4 linked regions of the Alloacidobacterium dinghuense genome follow. The protein of the gene in region 4 interacts with the protein of the main gene of each other region in a pairwise test. Links are inferred from orthologs where the notes say so. Each region holds a gene or a part of one and is shown on either strand. Other genes may lie near its edges.

Evidence for each region.
Region 1: the proteins of dnaE (region 4) and dnaX interact in binary tests that used the Escherichia coli proteins (3 or more experiments, as listed by UniProt). The link is inferred for Alloacidobacterium dinghuense from one-to-one orthologs.
Region 2: the proteins of dnaE (region 4) and H7849_RS25985 interact in binary tests that used the Escherichia coli proteins (3 or more experiments, as listed by UniProt). The link is inferred for Alloacidobacterium dinghuense from one-to-one orthologs.
Region 3: the proteins of dnaE (region 4) and rplL interact in binary tests that used the Escherichia coli proteins (3 or more experiments, as listed by UniProt). The link is inferred for Alloacidobacterium dinghuense from one-to-one orthologs.

Annotation. Positions count from the first base shown.
Region 1 is NZ_CP060394.1:814,334-819,122, forward strand. What follows is about bases 1,068-3,985. They hold dnaX (DNA polymerase III subunit gamma/tau), read right to left. Parts: upstream 3,550-3,985; coding sequence 1,585-3,549; downstream 1,068-1,584. Other genes in these bases: H7849_RS03375 (YbaB/EbfC family nucleoid-associated protein), read right to left, coding at 1,097-1,426; H7849_RS03385 (hypothetical protein), read left to right, coding at 3,745-3,978. In the rest of the region: H7849_RS03370 (MBL fold metallo-hydrolase), read right to left, coding at 1-958; H7849_RS03390 (carboxypeptidase-like regulatory domain-containing protein), read right to left, coding at 4,074-4,789. UniProt on the Escherichia coli protein: Part of the beta sliding clamp loading complex, which hydrolyzes ATP to load the beta clamp onto primed DNA to form the DNA replication pre-initiation complex.
Region 2 is NZ_CP060394.1:6,173,417-6,178,263, reverse strand. The notes cover bases 971-3,946. They hold H7849_RS25985 (pyridoxal phosphate-dependent aminotransferase), read right to left. Parts: upstream 3,059-3,946; coding sequence 1,883-3,058; downstream 971-1,882. Other genes in these bases: H7849_RS25980 (Gfo/Idh/MocA family protein), read left to right, coding at 3,152-3,946; H7849_RS25990 (DUF1800 domain-containing protein), read left to right, coding at 971-1,895. In the rest of the region: more of H7849_RS25990, read left to right, coding at 1-970; more of H7849_RS25980, read left to right, coding at 3,947-4,240; H7849_RS25975 (group III truncated hemoglobin), read right to left, coding at 4,237-4,644; H7849_RS25970 (glycoside hydrolase family 16 protein), read left to right, coding at 4,727-4,847. UniProt on the Escherichia coli protein: Shows aminotransferase activity with methionine and histidine as substrates, and to a lesser extent also with phenylalanine.
Region 3 is NZ_CP060394.1:5,397,957-5,400,948, forward strand. It holds rplL (50S ribosomal protein L7/L12), read left to right. Parts: upstream 1-1,303; coding sequence 1,304-1,681; downstream 1,682-2,992. Other genes in the region: rplA (50S ribosomal protein L1), read left to right, coding at 1-352; rplJ (50S ribosomal protein L10), read left to right, coding at 430-1,146; rpoB (DNA-directed RNA polymerase subunit beta), read left to right, coding at 2,409-2,992. UniProt on the Escherichia coli protein: The binding site for several of the GTPase factors involved in protein synthesis (IF-2, EF-Tu, EF-G and RF3). Is thus essential for accurate translation.
Region 4 is NZ_CP060394.1:2,094,124-2,100,107, forward strand. Bases 769-4,881 are described here. They hold dnaE (DNA polymerase III subunit alpha), read right to left. Parts: upstream 4,488-4,881; coding sequence 969-4,487; downstream 769-968. Other genes in these bases: H7849_RS08490 (Uma2 family endonuclease), read right to left, coding at 4,649-4,881. Also shown: H7849_RS08480 (acetyl-CoA carboxylase carboxyltransferase subunit alpha), read right to left, coding at 1-612; more of H7849_RS08490, read right to left, coding at 4,882-5,161; H7849_RS08495 (inositol-3-phosphate synthase), read right to left, coding at 5,269-5,984. UniProt on the Escherichia coli protein: DNA polymerase III is a complex, multichain enzyme responsible for most of the replicative synthesis in bacteria. This DNA polymerase also exhibits 3' to 5' exonuclease activity. The alpha chain is the DNA polymerase catalytic subunit.

The sequences.
Region 1 (4,789 bases), 1.3 Mb from region 4 along the record:
CTACAAACTGATCCGGCTTCAGCGAACCCTTGCCCCAGGCCGCATCAAAGTCCGATGTTGGTTTCGCCGCAATCACCTGATCGAGCGATTGTCCGCTGCTCTTCAGCTTTTCCACTTTGGTAGCGATGGCGGCGAGCATATCCCGATATTTTTGCAGCGCATCTTTATCGCCCAGCGGGCCATGCCCCGGGACAATCTTCGTTTTGTCGTCTGCGACAGCGAGGCAGGCGTCCGCGCCGCGAATCATTCCATTGATCGTGCCGCCCGTACTCGCGTCAATGAACGGGTAAACGCCGTTGAAGAAAACATCGCCACAATGAAGGACGTTCCCGCCGGCAAAGTGAATGTAAATATCCGTATCCGTGTGCGCATCCGGCATATTGACAAGGTCCAACTCGTCATTGTTGATGAAAATCTTTTCTTTATCGATAAATGTTTGCTGCGGCAAGGCGCTGGTGGGCGAGGGCTGAAGTTTCAGATGAAAAAACGCAATCTCCTGCGCGGTTGCAAGTCGATTGCGCGTATTTTCCTGCGCCATGATGAAGGCTCCCATGTCGTCATGCAGGGCTGCGTTGCCATCTGTGTGATCGAAGTGCCAATGCGTATTGATCAGCAGCTTCATGGGATGAGGAGCGAGTTGCCGCAGCGTATCTTTCAGTCGCGAAGCCGCTGTAGCCGCGCTTGAATCGATCAGCACCTTCCCATCCGGCCCCGTCTGTGCCACCATGTTCCCGCCCACGCCTTGCAATAAAAACAGCGTGTCCCGCAACTTCGTCACCTGGATCGGCGTCGTAGCTCCGGCAGTCCGAAACTGCTGCAGTCTGTCGGGCGCAGGAGCGGCTGGCTGCGCTGGCTGCCCGCTCTGCGCCTGAGTGGAGTACGCAAACAGTCGTGGAGCAAATGCCACTCCCGCCCCGAACCACGCTGCCTGCTTCAGAAAACTTCTTCGCGTCTGCATACAGTTTTCTTTCAACGGTATTGTTATCCTGCGCGGAGCGCGAATCATGCCCCCGCATGCGCACCTGCTCGCCAGTATGGAATGCGCGCAATCGATCCGCCTGTTCTTCTATGCACACATGAAGGCGAATCTCAAACTCTAGAACAAACCAGGAGGCAGATTCAACCCGCCCAGCATCGCCGAAGCGCTCGACTTGATGGCTTCATCCGCTCGCCGCCCGGCTTCATTGAAGGCCGCCGCAATCAGGTCTTCCAGCATCTCCACATCCGCCGCGTTGCCGCTGAGGCTGGCAACAGCGTTGGGGTCAATCGTCACCTTCAGTACCTGCTTCTGCCCGTTCATCTTCACTGTTACTGCGCCGCCACCAGAGGAAGCCTCGACGATAGTCTGCCCAAGCTTCTCCTGCATCTGTTCCTGCATCTGCTTAGCCTGAGCCAGCATTTCCTGCATCTTCAATGGATTAAACATTCCCAAACCTCAACTGATCTCATCCTAAGCGAGCCATACCCGGAGAACCGAATGCCTGCCGTGGGAACTTGCGGTGTACGAAAAAAGTGCCCGATAGTTGGCATAGAGCAGGGTGTGGGGACAACATCATCTCAATCAAAGCGCCACTCAGAAACAACCTACTTTTTATCCCGCAAATCCAGAACACTGCGCACTTCACCCGCAAACAGATCCATAGCCTGCTTCACCAGCGGATTATCGAGCGCCGCAGCCTGCACAGATCCGCTAGCCGCCACCCGTGGCTTTGCATTCGTATTGGCAGCGCCATTTTCTCCCGGAACCACAACCAGCTTCTGAGATACGCCGAGGGCCCGCAAGGCATTCTTGACGATCTTTTCCGCCTCGATATTCATGGTCAGTTCGAGCATCATCTTTTTGATGCGAGCCTCGACGCGGATCGTGTCTCCCTCGATGCTCCAATTGCCATCCGCGAGCAACACCGATGCCGTGTTATGCTCCTTGTCATCGAGAGCCGCACAAACCGCCTCACGTATCCGGTCCAGATCGAGCGCATCATCACCCTGTGGTTCAGCCTTTGCCTCCACGACAGGTTCAGCAGCCAACGCCAGGGCGCCTGCAGTCGCCTCTAGGGGAGGCTCAGCCGCGACCGACATCGGAGCCTTTGCAGTAGCCGTCTCCACCGATCGCGAAGCCGCTTCCAGCGGAGTCAGCGCCCGCGGAGCAGCAGCAACCGGCTCAACGGCCATTTCGATCGATGGAGCTTCCGTTGTTTCGCTTGAAGCCTTCCGGTTCCGGTCCGCCTCAAACGGCGAAAAAGCCGGTTTCGCAGCCTCCGCAGCGCGCACCGGCGCAACCGGCCGCGGCGCGGAGGAAGTAGGAGCCGCACTCGCAGCAGAGGAAGATGGAGCGGACTTCGGCAGAGCGCCGCCGCCACTGCTTAGCTTTGTCCCAGTCGGCAACTGGCTCAGGAACTCCTCAACCGGAAGCAACCGCTGCAGGTGCACCAACTTGACCAGCCCAAGCTCCAGGTGGAATCGCTGTTCCTGCCGATAATTCAACTCATCAAAGGTTCGCAGCATCACCTGGAGAAAGCGCGTCAGGTCTTCTTCGGAGAACAGCACTGCCGACCGCGCCGCGCGCGCCCGCTCATCAGCCGAAACCTGCAGCAGATCTGAGCCTTCGCCCGCAATCCGCACCATCAAAACATTCCGCAGATAGCGAACAAACTGCCGCGCCAACGCTGCCGGACTGTTTCCGGCGTTCAGCAGAGTATTGATCTCCTCAATCACCGCCGCTGTCTGGCTCTCGCTGATAGCTTCGAGCAGCCGCTCAAAGACGGTGTTCGGAACCGACCCCATCAGTTCACGAATCTGCTCCGCATCGAGCTTCGCCTTGCCATCCACCAGCGGGGCCGAAGCGATCGCCTGGTCCATGATCGACAATGCATCGCGCATCGACCCATCCCCGGCTTCAGCCAGCAGCGCCAGAGCCGCGTCATCGGCGGAGATGTTCTCCTGCCCGGCAATCGCCCGCAGCTGCCCCAGAATGTCGTCGAACTTCACCGCATGGAAGCTGAAGTGCTGGCACCGCGAACGGATCGTCTGGGGAAAATCTTCCGGCTGCGTCGTCGCCATCATAAAGACGACATGCTCCGGCGGCTCCTCCAGCGTCTTCAGCAGGGCATTGAAGGCCGCATCCGTAATCTGGTGCGCCTCGTCCAGAATGTAAATCTTGTACTTGTCGCGCGCCGGGCGATACCGCGCCGCATCTCGCAGCTCGCGAATCTCATCGATGCCGCGGTTGGTCGCCGCGTCAATTTCGATCACATCGACGGCATTGCCTGCCCGAATCTCGGTGCACGAATCGCAGAAGCCGCAAGGCTCCGGCGTTGGCCGCGACCCTGATTGGGTTGTCGACCCAATAGCTGTCCGGCAGTTCAGCGCCATCGCCAGAATGCGCGCAATCGTCGTCTTTCCAATGCCACGATGCCCACTGAAAATGTATCCATGCGCAATTCGCCCTTGTTCGAGAGCGTTCAAAAGCGTGCGCGTGACATGCTCCTGCCCAACTACGTCCCCAAATCGCTGCGGACGATACTTCCTAGCTAAAACTTGATACGCCATGAATGATCCGAACCCTGATTGTATCGCCTGTCGGCTTCTTGCGCAGGGGCCATCGCTCTGCACAGCTATCGCTCGGCAAATCACTCAGTTGTCCCACCCGGGGCAGCCAATGAGCGCGTTAACTTCTCAGCGATTGCAACGTTCTATTCACAATTCCCAATTATGATGGCCTTCCCCAGAGAGCAAGAGGATTCCATGACGACAGACACGCAAGAACTCGATCAGTTGCAGACTGAATACAAAACAGCGGTAGAAGCCTGGATCGCGGCCATCCGTGAGGAGGAAGCCCTGGCATCCGGAGATCATTCCATCGCTGAAGTCGATAAGTGGGAAGCCGCGCATTTCCGCGAAGAGAAAGCTCGCGACAAAGCCAAGGAAGCCAAGAGCGCCTACGAAGACGCCATTCGCGAAAAGTTCTTTGGCTTCTGATGGCCTGATTTGAGACAACCGGACAGGCAGCGGTTGATTACAGGGAACTGCTGCTAAGCCTTAAGTCTCTAAGCATTTACAAGAAGTGCCTCGGATCAGCTTAGAACTGTCTGTCGTGACAAAGCTCGCCGCAGAACCGTCTCCAGCGCTGTCTTCAGCTCGGCATACTCCGATTCGCTCAGTTTGCCCTCCAGCCGCTCCGTCTCAAGCGCAAACAACTCCTCCTTGAGCGCCGCCAGCAAATCTCCATGACCTGCCGAGGCAGGTGCCGCGACCGGCAGTGACTCAACAGCGACAGGAGCTGCGGCGGAAGCTGGCGCCACTGGCTTTGCCCGGAGCAGGAAAGCCGCTGCCACAGCCAAAACCAGAGCCAGCCCGCTCAGGATCCACCACTTGTACTTGTTCAGCGGATCAGGCGTGTCAATCGGGGCTCCCAGGCCGATTCCGGGACGAGTATCGGTTGCTGCCGCCGACGGCTGACCAGCTTCAGGCCCGGCAGCACCAGCGGCAGCGGCATCGTTTTCGCCGCCCTGCGCCTGCGACTCGCGCGGCATCGAGCCCGATCCCGAGACAGTAAAAGCTATCGCCTGTGAAGGCGAAACATTCCGCGCGAGAAAGGTCTGCGCGTTCACATCATCGTTAATCGGCTGGAAGGCCACCGATCCGCTGCCGGCAAACTTCATTGCCTTCGGCAGCATGATTGCGACGTTCTGCGTCGGCAATGAGACCTTCGGCGTGAAGTTGAAGCTGCCGTTGTAAGGCAGGTGATAGCTCACCTGGAAGCGCGTCTCCCCCGGCCGCACCGGAAAGA
Region 2 (4,847 bases), 4.1 Mb from region 4 along the record:
AAGTTCTTGCTCGCTTCACCTTTGGTCCGCGGCCTGGAGATGTGGCGGCGGTCACAAAAATTGGCTGGGAGGTGTGGTTTGAACAACAATTGAATCCCGACTCCATTTCAAATGCCGACCTCGACAAACGGCTAGCCGCCTTTCCATCGTTGACGATGGCTCCGCCGCAGGTGGCGATGAACTTTCCCGATGGGGGCGTGATTCGCCAGATTGATGCCGGCAAACTCGCCATGCCGCAGGATCCGATGCTCGCCGGAGCATACGAAGTCATGCTGGAACGCTACAAACGCAAGCAGGCACGGGATGCAGCGGCGAACCAGACTCAGAGTGCCTCGATGCCGGTAATGCAGACGAATGCCGAGCAGGCTCCTCCGCCGATCGATATGGAGGATGAGCCACAGAGTGGCCCAACAGCACAGACTCTGGCAGATCAGATTCTTGGCTATCAGAAAGGCCTGCGCATGCAGGCAATCATGCGTTTGCCGGCGGAACAGCGCATGATCCTTTGCCGTCGCGTTACCGACCCGCAGCGCACGATGCTCATGAACGACTTCACCCCACGCGAGCGCGAGATCTTTCAGATGATGGGTGGCGGCGCAGCAGGCATCGGGGTAGCGCAGAATGAATTGCAGCAGGCAAAGATTCTGCGTGCGATTCTGAGCGAGCGGCAGCTTGAAGAAGTGATGACCGATTTCTGGTTCAATCACTTCAATATCTTCCTGCACAAAAATCCCATCGAAACGTACTATCTCGCGGACTACGAACGCAATGCCATCCGCGAACATGCCCTGGGCAAGTTCAAAGATCTGCTGCTGGCAACCGCGGAGCATCCGGCGATGCTCGACTATCTCGACAACCGCACCAGCATTGGGCCTGATTCGCTTGCCGCCAATCGGCAGAAAGCCAATCCCAAGCAGCAAGACCGTGGCCTGAACGAAAACTATGGCCGCGAGGTAATGGAGCTGCACACGGTCAGCGTTAATGGCGGCTATACGCAGGCTGACGTCACGAACCTGGCAAAGATTTTTACTGGCTGGACGATTGATCATCCCGAACTGGGTGGGCCCTTTGTCTTTAATCCGCGGTGGCACGAGCCGGGCACGAAAAAGTGGTTTGGGCAGACGATCAAAGAAAATGGCTTCAACGAGGGCGTACTGGCGCTGACATGGCTGGCCGCGCAGCCGCAGACCGCTCACTTTATCAGTTACAAATTAGCGCAGCGCTTTGTCGCCGACGAGCCCCCTCCGGCACTGGTCGATCGCATGGCGCAGACCTATCTCTCCTCTGACGGCGATATCAAGCAGGTATTGCGGACCATGGTGCACTCCCCTGAATTCTGGTCGCGCACAAACTATCGCAATAAGGTAAAGACGCCGCTCGAATTCGTCGCCTCGGCGTTTCGTTCCACAGATACGAATCCCACGAACCCCGGCGCGTTGGTGGGCACGCTGGCTCGCATGGGCGAGCCGCTTTACCAGATGCAGCCACCAACCGGATACCCGATGACAGCCGATCACTGGATGAACTCTGCGGCGTTAGTTGACCGGCTGAATTTTTCCATGCAGTTGACCACGAGCAAGCTCGGCGGAATGAAGTTCGACGCTCCGCACCTGCTTGCCGACGGCCTGCTGGCGCGGCCTGCGACTTCGCCGGATTCTCTGCACCGCGTCGCTGTCGAACCAGCCATCATGACGCAAAAGGCTGCTGTGCCTAGCGGGCAGGACGAAGCTCTTGAGTTGATGGAGCAATTGCTGATTGCCGGAGATGTTTCTGCGAAGACAAACTCGGTCATTCGTGAGCAACTGGCTCAGACTGCTGCACCAGCAGATGCTACGCAGCAGCTGGATACAATGTCAGCGCTGATTCTTGGCTCGCCTGAATTTCAGATGCGATAGCTACGCAGGGCATCGCAGGCACGCTGCAGATCCTCGTCGCGCTTGGCGAAGCAGAAGCGCATGATTTCTTCGCCGCGACCTCCGGTGAAAAATGCAGTACCGGCAACCCCTGCCACTCCAGTCTGCGCTAACAGATTGCGCGCCTTCTCACGCGCAGTGGCGCCTGGAACAGCACTGACATCGGCCAGCACATAGTAAGCGCCCTGCGGAATCGAGGGCGTAAAACCGACGTCCTGCAATGCAGAGCAAAGCATATCCCGCTTGGCCTGATACTCAGTTGCCAGTTGCAGGTAGAAGTTATCGGGAAGCTCAACGAGCCCTGTAACAGAGCCGTATTGGAAAGGTGTTGGCGCGCAAACATAGGTCAGGTCGTGAAAGTAAGCAATCGAGCCGAGCCAGCGCTTGTCAGCTGCAAGATAGCCAATACGCCATCCTGTGATACTAAAGGTCTTCGACAGTCCTGAAATTGTGATCGTCCGCTCAGCCATTCCTGGAAGCGACGCGGGCGAGATGTGTTCCCTGCCATCGAAGAGGAAATATTCGTAGATCTCATCGGTAAGAAGAAAGAGGTCGTGTTCGTCCGCAAGGGCTGCGATTTTTTCAAACTCAGCGCGGCTGAAAACTTTGCCGCACGGATTCGATGGCGAATTGACAATGATCGCCCGTGTGCGCGGCGTAATGGCTGCACGCAGGACGCCGAAATCAATCTCCCATGTGTGCATTGCCATCGGCACTGCTTTGGGCTGCATGCGAAGGCTCAACAACGTATTGACGTGGTAGCCGTAGAACGGCTCGAACAGCACAACCTCATCGCCGGGGTCGAAGAGTGCCAGGCACGCGGCGTACAGCCCTGCCGTTGCACCGGAAGTGACCAGCACTTCCGATTCGGGATCAACGTGGATACCGTTGTAGTGCGCCATTTTTCGCGCGATAGACTCGCGCAGCGGCGTAAGTCCATCCATGCGCGTATAAATGTTGTGACCGTCATGAATGGCCTTGATCGCGCTCTCAATTACGACAGAAGGCACCTCGGTATCGCAGACGCCCTGCGCGAGATTCACTCCGCCAAGGCGATCGCATTCTACGGTCATCGAACGAATTTCCGACTGCATGATGCGTGGAGAAATCTCGCTGAGACGCAGCTTTTCCGTTGCTATTCCCATGCCTTCCATCTAATCACGAGTAGCGTGGGTATCACCACTGAGTTATTCGCTGCAATTGATGTCTAATCCAAAGTTATTTTACGGAGCTATGGCATGAATCTAAATCGCCGCCAGTTCACTACCCTTGCGGGTGCAACTCTTCTCTCGTCTGCCTTGCCGGAACTTCATGCGCAAGGCGACGATCACCGGATTGGCTATTGCATCGTTGGCCTTGGCCGCATTTCAATGGATCACTTTATGCCCGGCGTGAAGATGTCGAGCCAATCGAAGATCACCGGAATCGTCAGCGGCCATCCCGACAAGGCTCGCAAAATGGCGGCGCAATACGGAGTGCCTGACAGCTCAATTTATACCTACGAGAACTGCGATCAGATGCGCGATAACAAAACGATTGATGCCGTATACATCGCGCTGCCCAACAACATGCACGCGGAGTACAGTATCCGTGCAGCGAAAGCGGGAAAACATGTGCTATGCGAGAAGCCGATGTGCACGAGCGTAGCCGATGCGCATTCGATGATCGACGCCTGCAAACAAGCGAATGTGAAGCTGCTCATCGCCTACCGCTGCCAGTATGAGCCGACGAATCTGCGCGCAATTTCTCTGATCCGCGAAGGAAAGCTGGGAACAGTACAAGCCATTGAAAGTGCGAACGGCTTCAATATCAGCCCAGGCGAATGGCGTTTGAATAAAAAGATGGCCGGCGGCGGCCCGCTGCTTGATGTCGGGATCTATTCACTGAATGCCTGCCGCTATTTGACTGGCGAAGAACCGGTCGAAGTGAAGGCCTACTCAACCACCATTGATCACGATGGTCGCTTCGATCAGGTGGAAGAGAACACTTCCTGGACGATGAAGTTTCCTTCAGGCATTGTTGCCAGTTGCAACACTTCGTACGGCGCGAACATGAACGGTTTCTATCGCGTGCATGGATCGAAGGGGGTTCTCAACGTGGAGAGCGCCTTCCCCTATGAAGGGCAGCATTTGACGGCCAGCTTCAACGACAAGACGACTCTTGACGAGCCGAATCCTGCCAAAGATCCTTCTCACTTCGTTCGCATGGCCGACTATTTCAGCAACTGCATCATCAAGAACGAAGAACCGAAGACCAATGGCGAAGAGGGTCTGCGCGATATGGAATGGATAAGCAAGATTTACGAATCGTGCGGACTCAGTCTTTAGTTCGAAACCGCTAACGATGCGTGGTGCCGATCGATGGTTTCAATCAGGCGGTCGGCCATGCTTTCCGCCTTGCGCATAAAGATCGCAGCCGCTTCCGGTGGAAATAGCTCGGCTGTAGTCTGTTTCCAGATGCCGAGCCAGCGCTCGAAATGCGCAGAGCTAATCCGCGGCGCCAGCAGCAGATGCTTCACCATGGGATTGCCTTTATAACGACCACTGGCGAGCATCAGCGAAGACCAGAAAGATCGCATCGTTTCCAGATGGGGCTCCCAGTCACTGCCGATCTTCTCTGCAAAAACCGGGCCCAGAATATCGTCCTGCCGCACGCGCATGTAGAAACAATCGACGAGTGTGGCAATCGATGATTCGTTGATCACGTTCGCGACATCAAACTGCAAGTACATGATTCTTTGATACAGCCTTTATGCGTAAGGATGAAATAGATTGCCGCTGAACGGAGTGTTTTCCCCGGTTATTGGGCACAATATGACACTGAACAGATCGTGGCTCATGCTGAGCGCACTGTTGCTATTAACCGCTGGAATTGCGCAGGCGCAGGACCGGCATGAGCGCTTGATCTGGAGCGATGAATTCAACTCTGGCGCCC
Region 3 (2,992 bases), 3.3 Mb from region 4 along the record:
CATGATGAAGTCGGTCGGTCGCCTTGGTAAGGTGCTCGGTCCTCGCGGACTGATGCCGAATCCGAAGACGGGTACGGTAACCAGCGATGTCGCTGCGGCCGTAAAGGAGATCAAGGCCGGTAAGGTTGAGTTCCGTACCGACAAAACGGCTCTGGTGCACGTTCCGGTAGGCAAGCTTTCGTTCACGCCGGAGAAGTTGGTGGACAACGCAATGACAGTCATCAGCAGCGTTATGCGTGCCAAGCCTTCGGCAGCGAAAGGCAAGTATATCAAGGGCATCACGCTTAGCTCGACGATGGGCCCTGGTATCTCGCTCGACCACTCGATTGCGGATCAGGCAGCAAAGGCTTAAGCAGATTTTCAAGGATTTCCGGCCAGCTTGCATGAGCGCAATGCGCCGCAGGCGGTGGCCAGTAAGGATTTAGAACAATGCCATTTACGAGAGCAAAGAAGGCAGAGAAGGTTTCGCAGCTGGCGCACGAGCTTGAGGGCTCGACCAGCGCGATTATCGGCACCTTTGCCAAGTTGACCGTCGCGCAGGATTTTGAGCTGCGCAAGACCGTTCGCGCCTCAGGCGGCCGCTACCGCGTGCTTAAGAACAAGCTCGCTGCGCGCGCTTCGAAAGGTACACAGATTGAAGCGGCTCTGCAGGGCCTGAAGGGTGTATCGTCCGTCGCATACACCAGCGGCGACCCGGTCGCGCTGGCCAAGGCACTTTCGACCTGGGTAACTGACAACGCGGAGTTCACCTTTAAGCTCGGCATCATCGACGGCAAAGTGATTACCGTCGAAGAGGTCAAGCAGCTGGCGACCATGCCGGGCAAGGAAGAGATCTTCTCGAAGCTGCTCTTCCTCATCAACGCTCCGGCACAACGTCTGGCCACTGTCATCAACGCGACGGGCCGCGACCTGGCTGTAGTGATCAATCAGGCGGTCGAGCAAAACAAGTTTTCAGGCGCGCAGGCTTCGGCAGCGCAGCCATCCCCGGCGGTGGAGCTGGCTGCAGCGGTTGAGCAAGCCCCGGCAGTGGAGCAGGCTCAGGCAGAACAGCCAGCGGTAGAATCCACTGCGCCAGTGGAGTCGGCTCCAGCGGCCGAACCGGCTGCGCCGGAAGTTTCAGGCGGAGAAGCAGCCGCCAGCGAGTAGCGGAACGCTATTCGCCAAGGGTTGAGAAGTTACAGCCGCAAGCAGGCTTGAGGGGTGCTGGTCTGGGCACAACGGAAACCTCAAGGCGGGCAAGCGGCGACCGGAGCGGCGACGTTTCGGATGGCAAAACAAAATTTAGTTTTACGTGGAGAACATGATGGCGGATTTGCAGCAGTTGGAAGATCAGATTGTCGGGCTTAGCCTGCTGGACGCAGCGGCCCTGGTAAAGAAGCTCGAAGAGCGTCTTGGCGTTTCGGCGGCAGCGGCGGCTCCGGTCGTCGTGGCCGGTGCGGCGGCAGGTGCGGCAGCTCCTGCGGCAGTTGAGCAGACTGAGTTCACCGTTATCCTCAAGGATGCCGGAGCGAACAAGATCAACACTATCAAGGCTGTACGCGAAGTCACCTCGCTGGGTCTGAAGGAAGCCAAGGACTTGGTCGACGGAGCTCCGAAGCCTCTGAAGGAGAACATCAGCAAGGAAGATGCCGAGGCCATCAAGAAGAAGTTCGAAGGCGTCGCGACCATCGAAGTCAAGTAAGCCAACTTGTCAATAAGGCAAGTTGCATGCCAAAGCGGAACGCGCTATGATAACTGTTGCGCGTTCCGTTTGGCTTTCTTTTGTGCAACGAGCCTGACTTTGGGGCGCGACTTTTGCGTAGTTCCTTTTGCGGCTTTGCTATAAGCCGTGGCAAGTCAAATGGTTATACCCGTTTGATGATGGGGTGAACGCAAGGAAAGCTTACCGGCACATTAAGATTGTCGGCATATCTGTGGGCATGCGGCGGACTCGCAGATGTGAAAACTTGGGATCGGCTGTAGGGCGGCATACACGCAGTTGCGAAGCGGCGGGAAACGAACATTCTGTTTATAACAAGTGCACAATCCGGTTGTGGCGCTCGTAAGACATCTTGTCTCTACGAGCGATTGGCATTTGTATCGTCTTTTACTTCTCCGCGCTTTAGCCTCCCACGCTCTACCCTGACAACCCGCATGATGCTGCACTAGCAGCGGTTTTGTCCAGCACTTCGCTCTGACGTTTGTTTTGTACCGCGAGGTTGTCTGGTTTGGCAAGACCGGAGATGTGGAAAGCTCTCCGGAAGTGTTCATCCTGCGCGTTCCGTTTTGGCCCGCAGGTCATTTCTTCAAAGAAACACCATGCTGCCTCTGGGCGAGGACGGAGACGGCAGGATAGAAATCCCTCGGCATGTTGCGTGACTCGGACAGCATGTCATCCACCTCGCGTTTTACGAGCCCAGGAGTGAAGCATGTCAAGCGAGAACCGCGCACTACGCAGCCGTCTCGATTTTTCAAAAATTCCTACATCCATTCAAATCCCTAACCTGATCGAAGTGCAGCGGCGTTCCTACGAGCGTTTCCTGCAGATGGACAAGCTGCCCACCGAGCGCGAAGACAACGGATTGCAATCGGTTTTCACCTCGGTTTTCCCGATTACTGATTTTCGTAATATCTCGCAGCTTGATTTCGTCGACTTCTCGATTGGTAACTGGGAGTGCAAGTGCGGACACCTGAAGGGCCTGCATCACCTGCGTACCGCCTGCGTCAATTGCGGCGCCATGGTTATCACCGACCCATTCCATCCCGGCGATGTGCTCTGCCACAAGTGCGGCACCTACAACAAGAACACGCCTGATTTCTGCAACAAGTGCGGCGACCCTGTAGGCTTGCAGCTCAAGTACGATCAGGCGGAGTGCGAGGAGCGTGGCATGACTTACTCTGCTCCGCTCAAGGTCACCGTGCGCCTCACGATTTACGACAAGGATGCAGAGACCGGCGCCAAGACCATCCGCGACATCAAGGAGCAGGAAGTCTTCTTCGGCGACATTCCGCT
Region 4 (5,984 bases):
CTTGCTCGCATCACGCCACATGATCGAAGCGCAGCCTTCCGGCGAGATCACGGAGTAGATCGCGTTCTCCAGAATCAGCACGCGATCCGCCACCGCCAGCGCCAGTGCACCGCCAGAGCCACCCTCGCCCGTAATCGTCGCAATCACCGGAACTCGCAGCCGCGACATCTCAAACAGGTTCCGCGCAATCGCCTCGGCCTGCCCGCGCTCTTCCGCGCCAATTCCCGGATTTGCCCCCGCGAGATCGATAAATGTAAAGACCGGGCGCGACCACTTCTCGGCAATCTTCATCGCTCGAAGTGCCTTGCGATAGCCCTCGGGATCAGGCGATCCAAACTTACGATGGATGCGGTCCTTCACGGTGCGCCCTTTGAGGTTGCCGATGACCATGACCTCTTCGCCACGGAAACGCGCCATCCCGCACGACATCGCCGCATCATCGCCAAAGCCGCGGTCGCCGTGGATCTCGCTGAAGTCAGTGAATATGCTTTCGATATAGTCCATCGGATACGGACGCTGCGGATGCCGTGCCAGCTCCGTTTTAACCCACGCCGCAGGCGAGGGCTCAGCCACCGCCTGAATCTGCTCAACACTGCCTGCCTGCTCAGTCATAGACGCTGCAAGTCTTACTTTTCGATTGTATGGGTGGAATGGATTCGACACAAACAGAACGGTCTGCTCACTCTCCAACGATCCGCCGCCAGAGTGTATCCAGCAATGCGCCTAGCAGGTACATAAGACCCGCATTTACAACTAAACCCGGAAAAAGCAATCGCGGATTTGTCTGATACCAAGGCGTCGATAGCAGGACAAAAGGAATCCAGTCTAAGCCAACATTGTCCGGCTTTGTAGTGATGGCGGTATATGCAAAAACGACTACAACAACGAGGACATAGATCGTGGCAACGCAGCAGCCTCCTCGATTAACCCGATCCCTCAGAATGGTTTTCAGACCCATCGTCGGTTCTCTAATCGACAGCCTGCACCATGCCGCGCCCCAGCAACTCCTCAGCGCGATCCATGAACGCCCGATCCGCCCCAACCGTAACGCCGACAGGCTCCATCATCACGCAGAACTCGCCCCTCTGCTCCAGATTGAGCATCAACTTTCCCGGTCCCGGTGAAGCAGTAATCATCTGCCGCAGCTCAATCAGCGTCGCCTCGCTCGCCCGCTCCAGGGGCACGCGAATCCGAATATTCTGCGGCAGTCGCACCTTCACATCCTCAAGCGCCTGAATCGACGACACCGCCAGCTTCGGCGCAGCATCCTCCTCCGCGCGCAACAGCCCGCGCACGAGTACGGGAACCTCGATCTTTAGCGTTTCTTTCAGCCGCTCATAGTCCTTCGGGAAACAGATCAGATCGATCTTGCCCATAGCATCTTCGAGCGATGCCTGCGCATACAACTCGCCCGACCGCTTCGACTTCGCCACCTTCAACCCGACAATCACGCCCGCAATCGCCGTGTCCGGCTCCATGGGCTGCCCACGCCGCCCATTGCTCGGCGAAGGCTTGGCTTCAAGGGCTGTCGCCGTATCCATTACGCCCGGCAGATTCCGCAGCTTCTCCGCATACTTGTCCAGCGGATGGCCCGAAACAAAGAACCCAAGCACTTCCTTCTCAAACTGCAAGCGCTGATGCTCATCCCAGTCTGCAAGATTGGGCAATTCATCCGCCTTCGCCGCAGTCGCGGGATGATCGTCGAAAATCCCGAACAACCCATGCTGACCCGCTTCGAGATCCCGCTGCGTCTTCTGCGCCCGCTCAATCGCCTTGTCCACCGAGGCCATCAACGCGACACGCCGCCCGAACGAATCCAGCGCCCCGGCCTTGATCAACGATTCAATCACGCGCTTGTTCATCAATCGCAGGTCGACTTTCTCGCAGAACTCCCAGAACGAGGCGAAGGTCTTTCCTTTCTCTGCCAGTTCATTCCGCGCTGCGAGAATCGAATCAATCGCGTTGCGCCCGACATTCTTGATCGCCGTCAATCCAAAGCGGATCGCCTTGCCATGCGGCGTAAAATCCGCGTCACTGAAGATGACGTCCGGCGGCTCGACCGGAATCTCCATCTCGCGGCATTCCTTGATGTACTTGACCACGTTCTCCGGCTTCGAGATTTCCGACGTCAGCAATGCCGCCATAAATTCCACCGGGTAATGCGTCTTCAGGTACGCCGTGTGATACGCGAGTAGCGCATACGCCGCTGAGTGCGACTTGTTGAAGCCGTATCCTGCAAACTGCTCCATCAGGTCAAAGACCCTGGTGACCGTATCTTTCGGAAACTTATTCGCTGCGGCGCCCGTTACAAATCGCTCGCGCTGCTTCGTCATCTCCTCAAGATTCTTCTTGCCCATCGCGCGCCGCAGCAGATCCGCTTCGCCCAGCGAGTAGCCTGCAACTGCATTGGCAATCTGCATTACCTGTTCCTGGTAGACGATGACGCCCAGCGTCTCCTTAAGAATCGTCTCCATCGGAGGCAGATCGTATTCCACTTTTCTGCGACCCCACTTGCGCTCGATAAAGTCATCGATCATGCCACCCTGAATCGGCCCCGGTCGATACAACGCATTCAAAGCCGTCAGGTCTTCCACGGTCGTCGGCTTGTAGCGCCGCAGCACATCGCGCATACCACCCGATTCAAACTGGAAGACGCCTGAAGTCAGCGCGCGATGAAAGACCTTTTCATACGTCGTCTGGTCGTCCAACGGAATCGTCGCCATGTCCACGACTTCATCCCGATTGCGCTTGATCAGCTTCAGGCAATCGTCGATGACCGTCAACGTCGTCAGCCCAAGGAAATCCATCTTGAGCAGACCCATCTTCTCCACCGCCTTCATGTCATAGGCGGTCACAATTTCGTCGTTCTTGCTGCGCGATACAGGAACTAGATCCGTCAGCGGACGAGGCGCAATCACCACGCCTGCCGCGTGTACCCCCGCTCCGCGCACCAGCCCTTCGAGCTTCTTCGCCGTATCGATCAGCTCGCGAATCTGCGTGTTCGAGTCGTAAGCCTCCTGCAACCCCGGCGAATCCTTGAGCGCGTCTTCAATTGTCACGCCAATCGTCGTCGGCACCAGCTTCGCGATGCGGTCCACGTCGCCATACGGCATATCCAGCGCGCGGCCCACGTCCTTGATCGCCGCCTTCGCCGCCATCGTGTTAAACGTGATGATCTGCGCAACCTGCTCGCGCCCGTACTTGCGCGTGACGTACTCAATCACCTCGCCGCGCCGGTTCATGTCGAAATCGATATCGATATCCGGCATCGAGATACGCTCCGGGTTCAGGAAGCGCTCGAAGAGCAACGCATTCTGCAGCGGATCGATATCGGTAATCTCCATCACGTAGCTGACGAGCGATCCTGCCGCAGATCCACGCCCCGGCCCTACCGGAATACCCTGCTCGCGCGCATAGCGAATGAAGTCCCACACGATCAAGAAATAGCCGGGAAACTTCATCTGCTTGATGATCGAAATCTCCCGCTCCAGCCGTGCTTCGTATTCCGAAATAGGCTGCCGCAGCAGCCCGCGGTCCTGCAAATGCCGTACAGCAGTGTCCAGCCTCTTCCTGAAGCCTTCGCGGCAAATCTGTTCAAAATAGCTGTCGATGGTGTGCCCGGGCGGCACAGCAAATTCCGGAAACGGATTATCGACCTTGTTGAGCTTCAGACTGCAGCGCTCAGCAAACTGCATCGTGCGGCTCACGACTTCCGGAGCATGCGAGAAGAGCTTGTCCATCTCCGCCGCTGTCTTTACATAAAACTGATCGGAATCAAACTTGAAGCGCTTGGGATCGTGAATCGACGACGCCGTCTGCACGCACAGCAGAACTTCATGCGCATGCGAGTCGTCCTCGCAGAGATAGTGGCTGTCATTCGTCGCCACCAGCGGTATGTCTAGTTCCTTCTCCAGTCGAAACAGGTCGGCATGAATCTTCTTCTCAAGCTCCAGCCCCTGATCCTGAATCTCGAGAAAGAAATTGCCCTTGCCGAAGATCTCCTGATACTGTCCCGCCGTCGCGCGGGCCGCTTCGTACTTCCCCGCCATCAGGTTTTCGCACAGCTCGCCTGCCAGACAGCCCGAGAACCCAATCAACCCCTCCGAGTGCTCCGCCAGATACTTCTTGCTCACGCGCGGCTTGCGATAAAACCCATACAGCGAAGCCTCGGAGGTAATCCGCACCAGATTGCGGTAGCCCTCTTCGCTCTCCGCCAGCACCAGCAGATGGTTATAGTCATCGCCCTGCGGATCGGCGCGGTGATCGTCCTTCTTGCAGATATAAAGCTCGCAGCCCAGAATCGGCTTCACGCCGCGCTTCTTCGCCGCATCGAAAAAATGTACCGCCCCGTAAATATTGCCGTGGTCAGTAATGGCAACCGCCTGCTGGCCGATATCGGCCACGCGATTCACCAGTTTGTCCACGTCGCAAGCCCCGTCCAGGAGCGAATAGTCGGTATGCAGATGCAGATGGGTAAATTCAGCCATGGGGATATGACTATTTTAGTTCCACAGCACTGATCGCTTCAGGAGAAGCAAAAGCGCAAAACTTAGATGAAATGAGGAAAACGAGTGACGAAATTGGTGCGGGCCGTACACGCTGTCATCCGGACCCTGAGGAACGAAGGGGGAGAACCTACTTTTTTCTCTTATTTGCGAAGTAACTTCGCAATCTCGCTCACGGCAAACGATATCCCGCGTCCAGGTTCATCAAAACGCTCACGCCGAATTAGCTGCTTATCCTCATAACGCGAAAAGCTGCCATCCTCCGGATCAACGACCCAGATCTGCGGAATACCCATCGCCGCATAATCTTCAAGCTTATGTTTCAGCCGCTTGACAGTATCCTCAGGCGATAACACTTCAAAGACTGCCACAGGAGCTTGCGTCGTGATCTGCTCGACTGGAGCAGAAGCATCAAGAATGGCTACATCTGGAACACGGAATCGCGTCGGCGTCGTTTGAACGCGGAGTTCTGGAAAAACGCTGATATTCCATTCTTCTTCGTGTTTGAAAAACCACCTCTGGATCGCCGCCTGCCACGCAGCATGGTCTCGCTCGCCCATCGGACGCTCCTCGATCTCCCCGTCCACGTACTCAGCGTCCGGCTCATAGGAGGACTTGAGATACACCTCAACCGGTACTCGCGTCGATGTCGCCATGCAGGCCCTCCTTGACTCTTTAAGAATATCGCTGCGCAAACCGATTCAGAAAGTGAAAAGCGGCACGCTCGAAAAGAGCCCGCCGCTAGTTTCCAATCAGTACAACCTCAGTCGTAATACTCCAGCCCAAGGTGCGTAATCAAATCCTCACCCATAATGTGCCGCAGCGTATTCTTCAGCTTCATCGACTGAATAAACAGATCGTGCTCCGGATAGAGCCCCTCCGCCGTCATCGGCGACTTGAAGTAGAAGCTCAGCCACTCCTGAATACCCAGGTGCTTCAGTTCCGAAGAGCGCTGCGCGAGGTCTAAGAACAGCACCAGATCAAGCGCAATGGGAGCCGCCAGAATCGAGTCGCGGCAGAGAAAATCAACCTTGATCTGCATCGGATAGCCGAGCCATCCGAAGATATCGATGTTATCCCAACCCTCTTTGTTATCACCGCGCGGCGGGTAATAGTTAATGCGAACCTTGTGATAAATATCCTTATATAGATCAGGATAAAGCTCCGGCTGCAAGATAAAGTCCAGCACTCCCAGCTTCGACTCCTCCTTCGTCTTGAACGACTCCGGATCGTCCAGTACCTCGCCATCGCGGTTGCCGAGGATGTTCGTCGAGTACCACCCCGCAACCCCCAGCATGCGCGCCTTGAATGCCGGCGCCAGAACAGTCTTCATGAACGTCTGTCCTGTCTTGAAGTCCTTCCCGCAGATCGGAGCACCCGTCAGCTTCGAAAGCTCCTGCATGCAAGGCAGATCGACGGTCAAATTCGGCGCGCCATTCGCAAACGGAACCCCTTCCTTCAGCGCGGCATAGGCATAAA